DNA from 2 places in the Oceanobacillus sp. HCA-5259 genome. Region 2 is predicted to be linked to the other one. Evidence: predicted binding sites of a transcription regulator. Region 2 holds the regulator's gene; the other holds the start of a gene.
What was found. The regulator LexA, encoded in region 2, represses DNA repair genes until DNA is damaged. The targets are predictions, from matches to a motif close to CGAACATATGTTCG.

Region 1 (9,225 bases), on a different contig from region 2:
GGGATTACGAAAGAAAGAATGCTAGAATTAGCCCAACTGCTTGCCAAATCAAAATCCGCCGTATTTGTTTGGTCGATGGGTCTCACTCAACACCGCTTTGGAACGGATAATGTGTCCCAGGTAGCGAATCTTGCTTTACTTCGTGGCTTTTTAGGGAGAGAACATTGTGGGTTAATGCCAATTCGTGGCCATTCCGGTGTACAGGGGTCTGGAGAAATGGGAGCAGATCCGTTTGTCTTGCCTGGTGGCGGGATGGATAAGGACAACCGGGAACGGGTCGAACAGATTTGGGGTTTCCCGATTCCGAAATGGCAAGGTGATATTGTCGGCGTATCCTTGGAAAATGCTTTGCTTCCTGAAAATCATGAACGTCATCTTTCTCTCTATTATTTATCTGGCGGTAATTTCCTGGAAACGATGCCGAATCCGGATTTTGTGGAACGTTGCTTAGCGAATATCGATCTCCGAGTGCACCAGGATATCATCTTCAACACATCTACCTTAGTCGATGCGAAAGAAGCGGTCATTGTTCTTCCAGCCATGACAAGGTATGAGCAAGAAGGAGGAGGAACCTCAACATCGACAGAGCGGATGGTTTATTTTTCACCAGAGATTAAGGGACCACGGATTGAAGAAGCGAGATGTGAGTGGGAAGTTTATGTGGACTTAGCGAAACGTGTTAAGCCGGAAGAGAGTGATTTAATCAATTTCACATCTGCGGCTGAGATTCGAGAAGAAATTGCGAAAGCAGCGCCGAATTATGACGGCATTCAGCGTTTGAAGAATCGCGGCGATTTGTTCCAGTGGGGAGGAGCCTGGCTCTGTGAAGACGGAATATGCCCGACACCGGACGGAAGAGGTAATCTAATTGCGGTGGAAATTCCTGAACACCGGAAGCCGGAAGGGCATTTCCATGTAACGACGAGAAGAGGAAAACAATTCAATTCAATGATTTATGACGAATTAGATCCATTTAATGCAGCGGACCGGGATGATGTGCTGATGAATGAATTGGATGCAGCAGAACTTGGTGTTGCGGAAGGAGATCCCATTGTTGTCTATAATCAATATGGCATGTATAAAGGGCAAGCGAAGTTCGTAAATATTAAAGCCGGAAATATTGAACTTCATTGGCCAGAGGGGAATGTAGTCATCCCGCAAGGCGTATATGAAGAATTTGCGGGGATACCGGAATATACAACCCTTGTTATTGTGGAAAAGGCTGATAGTTTCTATGCGCATAAAGATATGAAATATAAAGAGAAGCGGATCGAGGAGCTGGAAATGGAGCCAAGCTAAGGAGGGATTCCGATGAGCATTGTCGATGAACCGGGGTGGAAGACGATTAAGATTAAGGGAACCCATCAAGAAAATGTGTCGGAAGCAATAGCGGCAGAGTTTCCCTTAACCTTGATGCTGGATGGTCATGAGTTTGCGACGATTGTTTGTTCTCCAGGTCAACTGGAAGATTTAGTCGTTGGATTTCTTGCTTCGGAAGGGGTCATCCGTACAGCTGCTGAAATAAAAGAGATCCAAGTTGATGTGTATACAGGTTTCTCCCATATCGCACTCCATAAACCAGTGCAACCGGATCAATTTGATCACTCCAGCCGTATAATTGGATCTTGTTGCGGGAAAAGCCGCCAGTTTTATTTTAAAAGTGATGCCCGGGTAGCGAAGACGATAACTAGCGAGCTTGAAGTAACGGTTGATCAGTGCATGCAATTGATGAAAGGGTTGATGAATAGCTCACCTGAATTTGAACGGACTGGAGGCGTCCATAATGCGGCGCTTGCAACACCAACTGATTTATTGTTCACCCGCACAGATATTGGCAGGCATAATGCGCTTGATAAAGTATTTGGGGCCATGCTCCAAGGTAACATTCCTGCAAGGGGAAAACTTGTTGTCTTCAGTGGGAGAGTCTCATCAGAAGTATTACTAAAAATTTCAAAAATGGGAATCGGGATTATTTTGTCCAAATCCGCTGTTACAGATCTTGCTGTGAAACTAGCTGATGAACTTGGAATAACGGTTATTGGATTTTTGCGGGGCGACCGGATGAATATTTATACACGTCCTGACCGTGTGCGCGGGATCGACCCTTATTTGCAGTGCGATTAGTCATGTGCTACCATTTTTGTAATACGTTGTGATATGAAGGAGGATGTGACTTGATTAAAGTATTACTATTTGCTGAATTACAGGAAACAACTGGGAAGTCGAATCTGGATATTCCAGTACAAAATATCACTGTCCAGCAATTGAAAGAAAAACTTAAAACAAATTATCCACAGTTGAATTTACATGACGTGATGACGGCTATTAATGAAGAATATGCAAAGGAAGATGACGCGATTACGTCAGGTGATACCGTTGCTTTCATTCCTCCGGTCAGTGGTGGTTAAATGGCATGGTGATGGGAACTATTGTTGGCGTAATTTTAGCAGGTGGGAAATCACGTAGATTCGGAAGTCCCAAATCGTTTGCAGTGAAAGATAACAAAGCATTTTTCCAGTGGTCGCTTGATGCGATTACACCAGTTGTTGATGATACGATTCTTATTACAAATCAAGACCTGGAAGGAAAGTTTCCACCAGAATTGGAAGTGGAGATTGTTACCGATATGGAAAAGTTTGCCGGGAAAGGTCCGCTTGCTGGGCTATATACTGCAATGCAAGAGAAAAAAGCTTGTTGGTATGCGGTTATACCAACAGATGTCCCGTTTATGGCAAAGGAAGTTTTCGAGCGATTACTAACGGAAAGAAAGGGAGTACAAGCGGTAATTCCAGTTGTTAATGAAAGACTGCAACCATTGATTGGACTTTATCATCATACACTTAAACAACGAATCAAGATATTGCTCGAAACGGATAGATTGCATATGCGTGCACTGCTAGATGAAGCGGACGTGAAATATGTGCCGTTTTCTGATGAATTGCCTTTTATTAACATAAATCGGTTAGAGGACTATAATAGCCATATTCGATGAGGGATCGAGGGATTAGTGATGCATGAAGAGCATAAAACACTTGCGCCGAATTTCATTAATTGCGCAGTGTTAACAATTAGTGACACACGAGATAAGCAAAATGATAAAAGTGGAAAACTGATTATTGATTTATTGAATAATGATAAACATGAGGTTACTTGTTATGAAATTGTACCGGATGATGCGGAAGTCATTAAAGCAACAATGAAATTACTAGTTAAAAATCAGTCGGTAGATGCGGTTATACTAAATGGAGGTACTGGAATTGCTGCCAGGGATGTGACGATTGAAGCGGTGCAGCCTCTTTTTGCAAAGGAATTGCCGGGATTTGGCGAATTGTTCCGGATGATTAGTTACGAAGAGGATATTGGAAGTGCAAGTATGTTGTCCCGAGCGACATGCGGATCCATTAATCACCGTCTCGTCTTCATTATACCTGGTTCAACAGGAGCCGTCCGACTAGCGATGGAGAAACTTATCCTACCAGAAATCGCACATGGCGTTCATGAACTGAAAAAGGATTTAAGCTGAGATTACAAGCAGAGTATCAAGACTTCCGCTTGTAATCTCCGCTTTTTCCGCCGCTTTTTTGGAGCAGATAGGTTTCTCCGATTACAATTCCTTTATCGATTGCCTTACACATATCATAGATAGTTAAGGCGGCTGTCGTAACGGCAGTTAGTGCTTCCATTTCCACGCCGGTATTGCCGATTGTTTTTACTTCCGCTAGAATAATTAATTCATAGTCTCCTGACTCCGATCGATTCCATTCAAACTGAATAGAAACACCACTGATTGGAATCGGATGACACATTGGAATCAAGTTGGATGTTTGCTTCGTCCCCATGATGCCGGCAACTTCTGCAACGCCAAGGACATCTCCTTTTTTATTCTTCTGTTCCACAATATTGTTATAGATCTCCTGAGACATCTTCACACTAGATCTTGCTGTTGCTGTACGATTGGTTGCCTGCTTTTCTGTTATATCGACCATCCTGGCTCTGCCTTGCTCATCGAAATGCGTAAACTCCTTCATATCCATCCCCCTTATATCTATTAATTACAGTTTAATGAATTGTGTTCTCATTGACAAATATCAGCGTAACCCAGTCCTAAAGTCTCTTCTTTTATTGTGAATTGAATTACAAATACACCCTATTTTAGTTTGTGATATTTACAAGGTGATTATAGGGTAAACCCTTTTAATTTCAATGTTTGAGGTGACATAAAACGTTCACAAACAAATTAAAATAAGTGACCGAAATCACATATTGATTGAGCGAATTATCCTATACTTTAAATAGAGATGAAGATGTGCTATCGGTCAAGCAGATAACAAATAAACAGTAATTCATATGGCTGATAGACTTCAATCACATAAAAAACATGAGGTGATTAAAATGATGAGAAGAGTGAGTTATTTATTCGGTATCGGATTTGTTGCTAGTGCGATGTTGTTATCTGCTTGTGGTCAAGATTTAGCTGAAACGGAATTGGGTGAAAATGCCGCTCAGGCTGTACAGACAGAAGAAACGGTTGAAGCGGAAATTATTAAACCACACCAAGATTTAAACCAAGAACCTGTTCCGTTAAAAGTTGAACGCGACGGTACAGATGTTTATGTTGAAATGACTTCACAAATTACAGACATTGAAATTGCGCCAGGCGAGATTTATAAAGCATGGACATTCAATGGTGAGGCTCCGGGACCGTTAGTAGTTATTGAAGAAGGGGACACGATACATTTTACACTAGATAATATCGATCCGGCGATTCCACACAGCATAGATTTGCATGCAGTTCATACTGCTCCAGATAAAGGTTTTGCTGACATCTCCCCAAATGAAAAAGGAACATTTGTTTACAAAGCGTCAAGTCCAGGAGTATTTATGTATCACTGTGGTACAGACCCGGTTCTTTCCCATATTGCAAATGGAATGCATGGTGTTATCATTGTTAAGCCAAAAGATGGCTACCCAACTGATGACGAGGTTGACCAAGAGTATGTCATCATTCAAAACGAATGGTACAAATACAATGACCTTGACGATATGACAAATGGTCTTCCATCTCAAGTTGTTTTCTCCTCTAAAGAACTAGAAGGTGGGGGTCAGCCGAATACGAACGGTACGACAACCGCATTAAAAGATGAGCCGCTTCAAGCACAAGTGGGAGATAAGATTCGTTTTTACTTGAATAATGTTGGACCGAATGAAGTAAGCTCGTTCCACGTCATTGGCACAATTTTGGAAGCCGTCTATATGGATGGACATCCTGCAAACCATCTAAAAGGAATGCAAACTGTGATGCTTCCCGCAAGCGGAGGCGCAATCGTCGAATTTCAGGTGAAAGAAGCCGGGATATACAGTTTTGTTACCCATCAATTCAATCACGCAACGAAAGGCGCGGTTGGTGTAATCGAAGTAACAGAATAATCAACCATACAAATGGTAAGATATTAGAAATCTGTTCACCCGATAAATTTTTATTAAAATAAAGACTTTGTGTAGTTTGTTTAACAGCTGCACAAAGTCTTTGTTTTGTAACGAGAAGCAACCCTCTAAACAGTAAAGATTCATAAGAAAGGCTCGCTAGCGGCCTGCGGAAATTGAAGGTGTGAAAGCGGGAAAGAAGGTTTCCGTTCATGTTTCTTAATTATAAGCCAAATAAAATGAGTGATTATGCATTTTCGTCATTGATTTTTAAAATATCAAACGAATGGACGTTCGTTTTTCTTTAATTATTTCATCCGTTTGTGGTAAAATAGTTACTAGATATTTAGGGAGGCAGAACTCGTGAATAATAAGTTTGAACTCGTATCGAATTATGAACCGGCTGGTGATCAGCCACAAGCAATCGACGAACTTGTGCAAAAGGTTTTGGCAGGTCAAAGACACCAAACACTACTTGGTGCAACTGGAACAGGGAAAACATTTACCGTATCGAACGTGGTAAAGGAAATCAACCGTCCGACATTAGTAATTGCTCATAATAAAACCTTAGCGGGTCAACTATATAGTGAGTTTAAAGAGTTTTTCCCAAATAACGCAGTAGAATATTTTGTCAGTTATTATGACTATTATCAGCCAGAAGCTTATGTACCATCAACAGACACTTTCATTGAAAAAGATGCAAGTGTGAACGATGAAATAGATAAACTCCGGCACTCCGCAACCTCGGCTCTGTTTGAGCGCGAGGATGTACTTATTGTTGCCAGTGTATCCTGTATTTATGGTCTCGGTAGTCCAGAAGAATATGGTAGTCAAGTCCTTTCCTTACGAATGGGGATGGAGAAGGACCGTGACCAGTTATTACGGGATCTAGTAGATATACAATATGCAAGAAATGATATCGAATTCCAGCGGGGGACGTTCCGAGTTCGTGGTGATTCGGTGGAAATTATTCCTGCATCCAGGGAAGAGCATTGTATCCGGATTGAATTTTTTGGTGATGAAATCGATCGAATTCGTGAGGTGGATGCCCTAACCGGCGAAATTATCGGTGATAGGGAACACGTGGCAATTTTCCCGGCATCCCACTTCGTTACCCGCGAAGATATTATGAAAAAAGCAATCCAGAACATCGAAAAAGAGTTGGAAGAACGCTTGAAAGTATTACGTTCGGAAAATAAACTGCTGGAAGCGCAGCGGATTGAGCAGCGGACGAATTATGATCTTGAAATGATGCGTGAGATGGGTTTTTGTTCCGGAATCGAGAACTATTCCCGGCATCTAACATTAAGAGAGGCTGGAGCGACCCCGTATACATTGCTTGATTATTTTCCAGATGACTTTTTAGTCGTTATCGATGAGTCCCATGTTACATTACCGCAAATTCGGGGGATGTATAATGGAGACCAGGCGAGAAAGCAAGTGCTTGTGGATCACGGTTTCCGGCTACCATCAGCACTCGATAACCGGCCACTTCGTTTTGAAGAATTCGAAGAGAAGACGAATCAACTCATTTATGTATCAGCAACACCAGGTCCCTATGAACTGGAGCATTCTCCGGAAATGACGGAACAAATTATCCGACCGACGGGATTACTTGATCCGAAAATTGAAGTACGTCCTATCGAAGGGCAAATTGATGACCTGATTGAAGAAATCAATGAACGGACCGAAAGGAATGAACGAGTCCTGGTCACAACACTAACGAAGAAAATGTCAGAGGATTTAACCGACTATCTGAAGGAGCTTGGTATAAAAGTAGCCTACTTACATTCAGAAATTAAAACCCTCGAGCGAATTGAAGTTATTCGCGATTTACGGGTTGGAAAATATGATGTTTTGATTGGAATCAACCTACTTCGGGAAGGATTAGATATACCGGAAGTTTCGCTTGTCGTTATTCTGGATGCGGATAAAGAGGGCTTCCTGCGCTCCGAACGTTCCCTTATTCAAACGATTGGCCGTGCTGCCCGTAATGAAAATGGGGAAGTTATTATGTATGCCGACAAGATTACGGATTCGATGCAGAAGGCATTAGATGAAACAAATCGTAGACGGCAAATCCAGATTGCCTATAATGAAAAACATGGAATTACACCAAAAACAATCAAAAAAGATATTCGCGATGTCATAAAAGCAACGATTGAAGCAGCGGATGAAGAAACAGAAGAGAAGAAAATTACTAGCTTTGCCAAAGTTACGAAGAAGAATCGCCCGCAAGTTATCGAACAACTCGAGAAGGAAATGCGGGAAGCAGCAAAAGCGCTTGATTTTGAAAAAGCGGCAGAGCTTCGTGATATTGTTTTCGAACTTAAAGCGGAAGGATGAGCATGTACATGCCAGAGAAAAAACAAATTGTAGTACAAGGAGCGAGAGAGCATAACTTAAAAGGGATAGATGTGACGATACCGAAAAATAAATTGGTCGTCGTCACAGGTCTATCCGGTTCAGGGAAATCCTCTCTCGCCTTTGATACGATCTATGCAGAAGGACAAAGACGCTATGTCGAGTCATTGTCCGCCTATGCCAGAATGTTTCTAGGTCAAACGAATAAACCGGATGTAGATGTGATTGAAGGCTTATCACCGGCGATTTCAATTGACCAGAAAACGACGAGTAACAACCCGAGATCAACCGTTGCAACTGTAACAGAAATTTATGATTATTTACGATTGTTATATGCGCGAGTAGGACATCCAACATGTCCGATTCACGGTATTGAAATCACTTCACAAACGGTTCAACAGATGGTCGACCGCGTGATGGAATATCCAGAACGGACGAGAATGCAGATTCTTGCTCCTGTTGTTTCTGGAAGAAAGGGAGAGCATGTCAAGGTATTAGAGAAGCTCCGTCAAGAAGGTTATGTTCGCCTGCGAATTGACGGCGAGATGCGGGAAATCCATGAAGATATTAGTCTTGAGAAGAATAAGAAACATTCAATCGAAGTAGTCATCGACCGAATTGTCGTTAAACCGGACATTGAAGGCAGGCTTGCAGACTCGATTGAAACGGGGCTCCGGTTAGGTGAGGGGCGGATAATTGTTGATGTGATCGGTGAGGAAGAACTCATATTCAGTGAAGATCACTCGTGTCCGATTTGCGGATTTTCCATTGGAGAAATTGAGCCTAGACTATTTTCCTTTAATAGTCCGTTCGGAGCTTGTCCAACTTGTGATGGACTTGGTACGAAACTTGAAGTTGACCTAGACCTTGTGATCCCTGACTGGGATTTAACACTTGAGGAGCATGCGATTGTACCTTGGAAGCCCATTAGCTCCCAATACTACCCTCAGCTTTTAAAGAGTGTGTGTGACCATTACGGTATAGCAATGGATATTCCGGTTAAAGATATCCCGAAAAAACAAATGGACATCATTTTATATGGGAGCGGCAAAGAGAAAATTCGTTTTTATTTCAAAAATGACTTCGGAAAAGTCCGTGACGTGGATATTATCTTTGAAGGTGTGATGAATAACATCAACCGCCGGTACCATGAAACGTCATCTGACTTTACAAGAGAGACATTGGAGAAATATATGGCGGTAAACAATTGTAAGACTTGTAAAGGACACCGCCTGAAAAAAGAAGCGTTATCTGTTCTCATTGACGGTAAACATATTAGCAAGATCACCGAGTATTCTGTTGTGGAGGCAATGAATTTCATTAAAGATCTGAAGCTCTCTGAAAAAGAACAACAGATTGCTAAACTCGTCCTTAAAGAAATTGAGAATCGGCTAAGCTTTTTAAATAATGTCGGGCTGGATTATTTAACACTTTCCC
Region 2 (9,225 bases):
AGTAAGTACACGTGCAGTTGTTCGTTGAAAACCATTGAAAACTCTAATCTTACGTGAAAATTTACCGTCTGAAATCCATTTTAATTTATCGATTTCAGACGGCTTTTATACTAAAGAGGTTCATCTGGTTATAAACATCTATTCAACCTTGCAATAGATAAAAAATATAATTATGGGTAGGAAAAAAATATTTGATTATTGATCAATTTGTTATTTTTAACTGATAACCAGCCATAGTCATTCAAACGATTGTTTATGACAAAATAAAATCCTGGTGAATTACGAAGGATTGGAAAGAAGAATTCCTCTGCTTCTTGAATGGATGAACAAGTTAGTTCAATATGATGACCATCCTCATAGATCGTCAAACTTTTTCCTTCCCAAAAAATCTGTATGTATTTATCCTTCTTTTCTATGTTTACGTCATCGGTTAAGCTGCGCAGGTAAGCTGCCACAAGTGATAATTGGAGTGGTTCAATGACATAATTATATTGTAACTGCAAATAGGTAAGCCTTGGGCATTCTTTAAACTCTTTGAAAAAACGGAAAAGAACACTTGTCTTATAGAAATAATGTACGGCTATCTCGGATTTAACAGAAAAAATAGAATACGTATACATGGAAAGCACTCCTTTTTCATTCCATTATACGTATTCCGCGATACGATTACTGTCATATTCTGTTATAAATTCCCACTAGTTTTGTCGATTAAAAAATTGGCCTCTAAAACATTCGCGTTTTAGAGGCCTGCTCTTCTTTTGAAAATCTAGCTAATCTTAGTTATTAACAAGTTTTTCAGTTAGTTGTACGACATTTTCAACAGTGAATCCAAACTCTGCTACAACTTTATCTCCTGGGGCTGATGCACCAAAGCGATCGATCGCAAGAATGTCACCTTCTGTACCTATGTAGCGGTCCCACCCGAAGGATGCACCCATTTCGATACCTAGACGCTTCGTAACATTCTTAGGCAGTACACTATTCTTATATGCTTCGTCTTGTTTGTTAAAGCGATCCCATGATGGCATGCTTACTACGGAGACGTCAATTCCTTTTTCTTTCAGCGCTTTTTGTGCTTCTACAGCGAGTTGTACTTCAGAACCAGTTGCTAGCAGTAAAGCATCCGCTGTTTCTTTCTCAGCTGGACTTACAATGTATGCACCCTTCTTCACGCCTTCATAAGCTTTCTGGACTGTACCAGGAAGGGTCGGTAGGTTCTGTCTAGTAAGAACAAGTGCTGTCGGCTCATCTTTAGATTCTAACGCAAGTCTCCATGCTGCAGCAGTTTCATTCGCATCTGCTGGACGGATTAAGGAAAGGCCAGGCATTGCACGTAATGCAGCAAGATGTTCAATCGGTTCGTGAGTCGGACCATCTTCCCCTACCGCAATCGAGTCATGCGTAAACACATATGTTACCGGTGTCTTCATGATCGAAGCTAGACGAATGGATGGGCGTAAGTAGTCACTGAACACAAAGAACGTTCCGCCATAAACTTTCAAACCGCCATGAAGTGCCATACCGTTTAAGGCAGCACCCATTGCGTGTTCACGAACACCAAACCAGATGTTGCGCCCTGCATAATCTGCTTTTGTGAAGTCACCTTCATCGTTCATCATTGTTTTGTTCGAACCTGCCAAGTCTGCACTACCACCGAAGAAAGTAGGTACTGCTTTAGCGATTGCGTTTAACACTTCACCAGAGGATGCACGAGTTGCAAGAGAGCTTCCTTCTTCAAATACAGGAATCGCTTCTTCCCAATTAACTGGAAGTTCACCTTTGATAGCTTGTTCCAATTGTTCTGCTTCTTCCGGATATTTTTCTTTGTAAGTAGCGAATTGGTCATTCCAAGCATCTTCTGCTTTCTTGCCATTATCTTGAATTTTCTCTTTGAAATCAGCGTACACTTCTTCTGGTACGTTGAATTCTTCGTGAGCCCATTTGTAATATTCTTTTGTAAGTGTTACTTCATCTTTACCTAATGGCGCTCCGTGGGAAGCTGCTGAGTTTGATTTGTTTGGTGAGCCGTATCCGATAATTGTTTTTACTTCGATTAATGTTGGTTGATCAGTGTTTGCTTGCGCTTCCTTAATGGCTGCACGGAGAGCATCTACATCATTACCATCTTCCACACGAATTACTTGCCAACCGTATGCTTTGAAACGACTTTCTGTATCCTCTGAGAAGGAACGATCAAGTTCACCATCTAGAGAAATATCATTCGAATCATATAGAGCAATTAGCTTACCTAAGCCAAGGTGGCCCGCTAAGGAAGCTGCTTCATGGGAAATACCTTCCATCAAGTCACCGTCACTCACCAGTGCATATGTGTAATGATCGATGATGGATGCATCTTCTTTATTAAATCTTGCCGCAAGATGTGCTTCTGCCATTGCCATTCCAACAGACATTGCAATACCTTGTCCAAGTGGTCCAGTAGTTGCTTCTACACCGTCTGTATCGAGAACCTCCGGATGTCCAGGTGTCCGGGAATTCCATTGACGGAAGTTTTTAAGATCATCAATTGTAACATCATAGCCTGAAAGATGTAATAGGCTGTATAACAGCATAGAACCGTGTCCTGCAGATAAAACAAAACGGTCACGATTAAACCATTTTGAGTTTTTTGGGTTATGATTCATAAAATCAGTCCATAGCGTGTAGGCCATAGGTGCAGCACCCATCGGTAGACCCGGGTGGCCAGAATTGGCTTTCTCAATCGCATCAATTGAAAGTGTGCGGATCGTATTGATCGATAGTTGTTCAATATTAGACATAATTATCTCCTTTCAAAGTTCCACAATAATATGTATCTATTTTCTATTCTATAATGAATGTGCAAACTTCACAAGCGAATTAAGTCGAATGCCCAAACAAATTAGTGCTTTTCATTTCTTTTTTGCATATCTTTCACCTTTAGTGGAGTGACGTCATTACCTGCTGGATCAATAACTTTAAGGGTTTTCAGTTGGTTTGTAAATGAACCGCGGATGTTTTGTAAATATTCTTCGCGGAGTTGTTTTTGCTCGGATTTTTCCTCATCGGTTAGGGAGGATTTTTTTGCTTTTTTTGCTAGCTCGTTAATCCGCGCAAGTTTTTCTTTTGATAACATATATGTACCTCCTCTTACAGTTTCCATGAAGGATTAATGCAGGTTGTATCTAACATGTAATAATACCCTACTTTGTACAATAATAACCGTAATTATTTGTAGTATTATTATTGTTTTTCACATTTATTTATAAAGCATAAAACAAAAAAAGACAAGCAATACAACTTGTCTCATTTAAGGTTTTCATTTTGCAGGTCGCTATTTTGTTCATACTCTTGATAACGACGGTGGACGGTTGCTTTTGAAATATTATACCCCAAGCCATTTAATGTGCTTGTGATTTCCCCGAAAGTAAGTTTTTTATCGCGAAGACGTACAATTTCCTCAAGCGGCACTTCCAATCTTTCTCTCCCCGGTGCTTTTCCGATATTTTTTAAATTATTTCTCGGATTATATCCATCTTTTACTGCCCGTTGCATTCCACGTTTAATTTTCAAATTATGAATTTTCCTTTGGTATTCCTCGACAATACCGACAATCTGTAAAACCATAGAATCTGATTCTGATAATTCCAGCTCTCCATCATGAATCGCTGTGTATATAGAAATATTTAACTTTTGTAATTGATGAAACAGGGCTATTTTCGTATTCCCTCTACCTAGTCTCGTTTCATCTTGAATTAATAGGCATTCCGCTTCCTCATTTGAAAAATGTTCAAGCATTTCAAAGATACCGTCCCTATTAATCTCATAACCACTCACCTGCTCTTCAATACATGTAACGACATCCAATCCTTGTCGGGTCGCTAGTTCATACAATTCTTCTTTTTGCCTAGCGAGTGATGATTCCTGTTCTTTTTTATCTGTGCTTACTCTACAATAGATGACTGCTTTCACGATTCGATTTCTCCTTCTTGGGTGATTAAGCATTGGCAATGAGAGAGAAATATAAGAATACCAAAGTTAAGATGAAACCGACAGTAAAGAATATATCTTCTTTTGAATACTTCGCAAATAATCTATTGAACATAGTTAAATCCCTCCACTTTTTTAGAACTTTTGTTCTAGAACGTATTATCGCACGAACAAGTGGTCCTGTCAACAGTTTTTTCGAACGAACGTTTGCATAATCTTTCTTACGATGGTAAACTAGTAATAATAAATCCTATGTAAGAGGTGATAAATAGATGACAAAAGTTTCTAAAAGACAACAGATGATTTTAGATTTTATAAAAAAAGAAGTTCATGCAAAAGGTTATCCACCATCCGTTCGAGAAATCGCTGTGGCTGTCGGACTTGCATCGAGTTCAACCGTTCATGGACACTTGGAAAGATTAGAAGCAAAAGGGTTTATCCGTCGTGACCCGACTAAGCCAAGGGCCATTGAAATATTAGATCAAGACGGTGAAGGGAATATTCCGAAAAATACAGCTCGTTATGCTCCAGTAATCGGTAAGGTTACTGCTGGAATACCCATTACCGCTGTTGAAAATATCGAGGAGTATGTCCCTGTGCCGAGTTCACATGCGAGCCCGGATGATAATTTATTTGTCCTTGTCATTGAAGGTGAAAGTATGATTGAAGCTGGTATTCTTGAAGGTGACATGGTCATTGTAAAACAGCAGAACACGGCTAATAATGGAGATATCGTTGTAGCGATGACAGATGATGACGAGGCAACGGTGAAGCGTTTCTTTAAAGAAGAAAAAATGATTCGCTTGCAACCAGAAAACGCTACAATGGAACCATTATTTTATGAAAAGGTTAGTATTTTAGGTAAAGTAATCGGATTATACAGAGATATTCATTAAAAAACATCTGATCTTCGCATTCGGTGCAAAGATCAGATGTTTTGTTTACAAGATTAATAGGATGTTAAATATTGTTCGCGCTCCCAAGGATGAACTGTATTATTAAACATTTGCCACTCATATTCTTTTGCTTCCACATAATTTTGATAGAGATGTTTTCCTAGTGCCTGAATAATGACAGGGTCTTTTTCCATCTCATCAAGCGCTTCTTTCAATGTGGCTGGTAAATCTTTCACTCCATTTTCTATTCTTTCTTTTTTCGTCATTGCATAAATGTTCTGGTCAACTGCTTGTGGTGGTTGTAATTTATGTTCGATCCCGTCTAGGCCTGAAGCAAGCAAGACAGAAAGTGCCAAATATGGATTTGATGCCGGATCCACACTTCTTACTTCAACACGTGTACTCACACCTCTTGAACTTGGTATCCGTAATAACGGACTCCGGTTCGAACTGGACCAAGCTACATAACAAGGTGCTTGGTAACCTGGTACGAGCCGTTTATATGAGTTTACAATTGGGTTTGTCACTGCAGTGAAGTTAGTTGCATGTTCCAGAAGCCCAGCGATAAATTGGCTAGCTATATCCGTCAATTGGCGTTCACTTGCTTCATCAAAAAACATATTTTCACCGTCTTTAAACAGGGACATGTTGACATGCATCCCTGAGCCGTCTACACCAAATAGTGGTTTCGGCATAAATGTCGCGTGCAGATTATGTCTTCTTGCGACCGTTTTAACGACAAGCTTAAACGTTTGGATATCGTCCGCGTGACGAACAGCATCCGAGTATTCAAAGTCAATTTCATGTTGTCCTGGTGCACCCTCATGGTGCGATGCTTCAATTTTAAAGCCCATTTCTTCCAGTTCCAGAACAATATCCCGCCTGCAGTTTTCCCCAAGATCTGTCGGGGCAAGATCGAAATAACCACCGTGATCATTCAACTCAAGAATTGGTTCACCTTTTTCATTCAGCTTGAATAAAAAGAATTCCGGTTCGGTACCGATATTAAATGTATCAAATCCGAGCTCTTCCATCCGTTTCAAATTTCTTTTTAAAATATAACGGGGACATCCCGAAAATGGTGTTCCATCCGCATTGTAAATATCACAGATGAAACGGGCTACTTTTCCTTTATCAGATGTCCAAGGAAATACAACAAAGGAATCTAAGTCCGGATATAAATACATGTCTGATTCCTCAATACGCACGAACCCTTCGATTGAAGAACCATCAAACATCATCTTATTGTTTAACGCTTTATCCAATTGACTGAGTGGTATCTCCACATTTTTAATTGTTCCAAGAATATCGGTAAATTGCAGTCTAATAAAGCGGACATTTTCCTCTTTAATCTTTTCTTTGATCGTTTCCTTTGTAATTTCGGTTCCCAACTAAATCTCCTCCAACTATTAGTTTGGATGTTAATCTCCACCCAAATATTACTATACCCTATTCAACGAGGAGAAAACCTTTTTTCTCAAGTGCTGTGACTGCCCGGGTTAAAGCAAGTTTTACGTGGGAATACGTAAGCCCCCCTTGAACGTAAGCCGTGTACGGAGCACGGATTGGTCCATCTGCGGATAATTCAATGCTTGATCCTTGGATGAATGTTCCCCCTGCCATAATGACTTCATCTTCATAGCCTGGCATTTCACTTGGAAATGGTGTCACATAAGCATTTACAGGGGAATTCTCTTGGATTGCCTGGCAAAATGCAATCATTTGCTCCGCTGTATCGAATGTGACGGATTGGATTAAATCGGTCCGTTTGCTCTGGTAAGCTGGTGTCGTTGTAAACCCGGCCAATTCAAGGAATCGTGATGTAAATATTGCGCCCTTTAATGCTTCGCCAACTACATGAGGAGCGAGGAAAAATCCTTGAAACAGTTCTTGCAGCATGTTTAATGTCGCTCCGCTTTCTTTCCCTAGTCCAGGTGCAGTTAAACGGTTGGCACATTGTTCGACCAAAAGTTCGTCTCCCACAATATAGCCACCAGAGCGAACAATTCCTCCGCCTGGATTTTTAATGAGGGACCCTGCCATCAGATTAACACCTACATGAGTTGGTTCCAGCTCTTCCACAAATTCACCGTAACAATTATCAACAAATACGATAACGTCATCTTTTATTTCTTTTACAAAATCGACCATTTCTTTAATTTCTGCCACTGTGAAAGAAGGTCGGTCATCATAACCTTTTGAACGCTGAATGCCGATTACTTTCGTATTTGCTCGGATTCTTTGACTGACGGCAGCAAAATCAACAGCCCCGTCCTCCTGCAAATCAACTTCTCCATAACCGATTGCATACTCTTTTAATGAACCTGGAGAATTTCCTCTTTTACCAACTACTTCTTCGAGCGTATCGTACGGCTTTCCTGTTATATATAGGAGTTCATCTCCTGGTCGAAGCACACCAAATAAGGCGGTCGAGATGGCATGTGTACCGGAAACGAGTTGGGGACGGACGAGCGCATCTTCTGTCCCGAATACATCACGATATACCGCTTCAAGCGCGTCCCTGCCCATATCATCATACCCATAACCAGTTGTAGAGTTAAAATGGCTGTCACTTACCCGATTTTCAATAAAAGCATCGAGCACACGTTGCTGATTTTTCTCCACTACGGTATTTACTTGTTCTTTCAATGTTTTAATATCTTGTTCTGTCTGGTTGATTAAGTCCAAAAGCATATTTGTTCATTACTCCTTTAATCTGTTTAATAATGCATGATTTTCTCGAATGTATCCTTTAATATGATAGCGATTATCCGCTTCATTATAGGACTTATCTGTAAGGATTGCTTCTTGCTCCAATTGGACCATCAGTCTGCCTTCATTTGCTTCCAGCGCGACATGGAACGGCACCCATACCTCTTTTAACATCTCTTCTATTTTCCTTAAGATGAGCTGCATATCTTCTTCTTCGTACGCAGAAACAAGAGAATACGGGCGTTCGTGAGCAATGAAATCTTCCTCTAGAAGGTCTTTCTTATTATAAATATATAACATCGGCAATTGATCTGCATCCAATTCCTGTAAAAGTTCTTCCACTGTTTCAATATGTTGTTCGTAATCCACATGGGATACATCGATAACATGTAAAAGAAAATCAGCTTCTGCAACTTCCTCTAATGTTGAACGGAATGCTGCAATAAGAGATGTCGGAAGATCCTGAAGGAAACCAACCGTATCGGTCATTATCGCTTGAAATCCAGAGGGGAGTACGACCCTCCTCGTTAATGGATCCAGTGTCGCAAAAAGCTTATCTTCCTGAAGTGTATTACTATCCGTTAATTGATTAAATAAAGTTGATTTTCCAGCATTTGTATACCCGACAATGGCAATCTGGAAAATCGCATTATTCCTTCTGCGTTTCCGGTATTGCTCACGCTGGTTGACAACAAGTTTTAGGCGATTTTTAATATCACCGATTCTGCGCCGGATATGACGGCGGTCTGTTTCTAATTGCGTTTCTCCCGGACCTCTTGTCCCAATTCCACCGCCGAGACGGGATAATTCAATTCCCTGACCTCGTAATCTTGGTAATAAATATTCCAATTGGGCAAGCTCCACTTGCAGCTTACCTTCTTTCGTTTGAGCCCGCTGCGCAAAGATATCTAAGATCAGCTGGCTCCGATCAATAATCCGGACTCCTAGATAATTATTTAAATTCCTTAATTGGCCGCTAGACAATTCATCGTTGGAAATAACAAGGTCGATTTCCTTTGCTTCAACCTCATCTTTAATCTCCCTCAATTTCCCTTCACCGAGGTAGGTTGCCGGATGGATGTGGTTGCGATTTTGCGTGAAAACCCCCTCCACTTTCCCGCCGGCTGTATTACTCAATGAGATTATTTCATCGAGTGACGATTGAAACCGTTCCTGTAATTGTTCTGGCTTTCTTACTGCGATAACTAAAATCTTTTCTGCCATAAGTTACCTCTCTTTTACTCATTTTCAAATTTAATATCTGCTGCGGTAATTTCCATTAGCCTTTCCGGTTGGTAATTTTCCGTCTGGACGAGTCGGTATGCCTGTAACCGAATCGCCTTTTCCATCAAGTTCCGTACCGAACGGGCATTGGCGAAATGTCTTCCTTTCGTTGCTAATTGATGATATAAATAATCCCTTAGCTTTCTGTCCGCTTCCATTGTTAATTGATATTCCCTTAATCGAACCATTTGATGTGCTATTTCCATTAATTCTTCCAATTTATAATCGGGAAAATCAAGAATAAACGGAAACCGCGATTCCAGTCCTGGATTGGTCGAAAGAAATCGGCCCATTTCAGAGGGATAACCTGCGAGTATAAGAATGAAATCCTTGTGACCGTCTTCCATATGTTTTACAAGTGTATCAA

Region 1: the regulator LexA is predicted to act here: its motif matches at 5,708-5,721, upstream of uvrB (excinuclease ABC subunit UvrB).

The regions. Positions count from the first base shown of each region.
Region 1 is NZ_JBBKBV010000007.1:111,963-121,187, reverse strand. Features, by position in the region: gene WKU33_RS06640 (FdhF/YdeP family oxidoreductase) at 1-1,299, shown strand, start outside; gene fdhD (formate dehydrogenase accessory sulfurtransferase FdhD) at 1,312-2,124, shown strand; gene moaD (molybdopterin converting factor subunit 1) at 2,175-2,408, shown strand; gene WKU33_RS06625 (molybdenum cofactor guanylyltransferase) at 2,414-2,992, shown strand; gene WKU33_RS06620 (MogA/MoaB family molybdenum cofactor biosynthesis protein) at 3,011-3,523, shown strand; gene moaC (cyclic pyranopterin monophosphate synthase MoaC) at 3,540-4,028, opposite strand; gene WKU33_RS06610 (multicopper oxidase domain-containing protein) at 4,393-5,427, shown strand; gene uvrB (excinuclease ABC subunit UvrB) at 5,788-7,770, shown strand; gene uvrA (excinuclease ABC subunit UvrA) at 7,779-9,225, shown strand, end outside.
Region 2 is NZ_JBBKBV010000006.1:26,898-36,122, forward strand. Features, by position in the region: gene WKU33_RS05365 (acyl-CoA thioesterase) at 1-5, shown strand, start outside; gene sirA (sporulation inhibitor of replication protein SirA) at 171-620, opposite strand; gene tkt (transketolase) at 777-2,777, opposite strand; gene WKU33_RS05380 (DUF896 domain-containing protein) at 2,879-3,112, opposite strand; gene WKU33_RS05385 (YneB family resolvase-like protein) at 3,283-3,948, opposite strand; gene lexA (transcriptional repressor LexA) at 4,239-4,862, shown strand; gene glnA (type I glutamate--ammonia ligase) at 4,916-6,253, opposite strand; gene WKU33_RS05400 (methionine gamma-lyase family protein) at 6,312-7,556, opposite strand; gene hflX (GTPase HflX) at 7,566-8,798, opposite strand; gene WKU33_RS05410 (AAA family ATPase) at 8,813-9,225, opposite strand, start outside.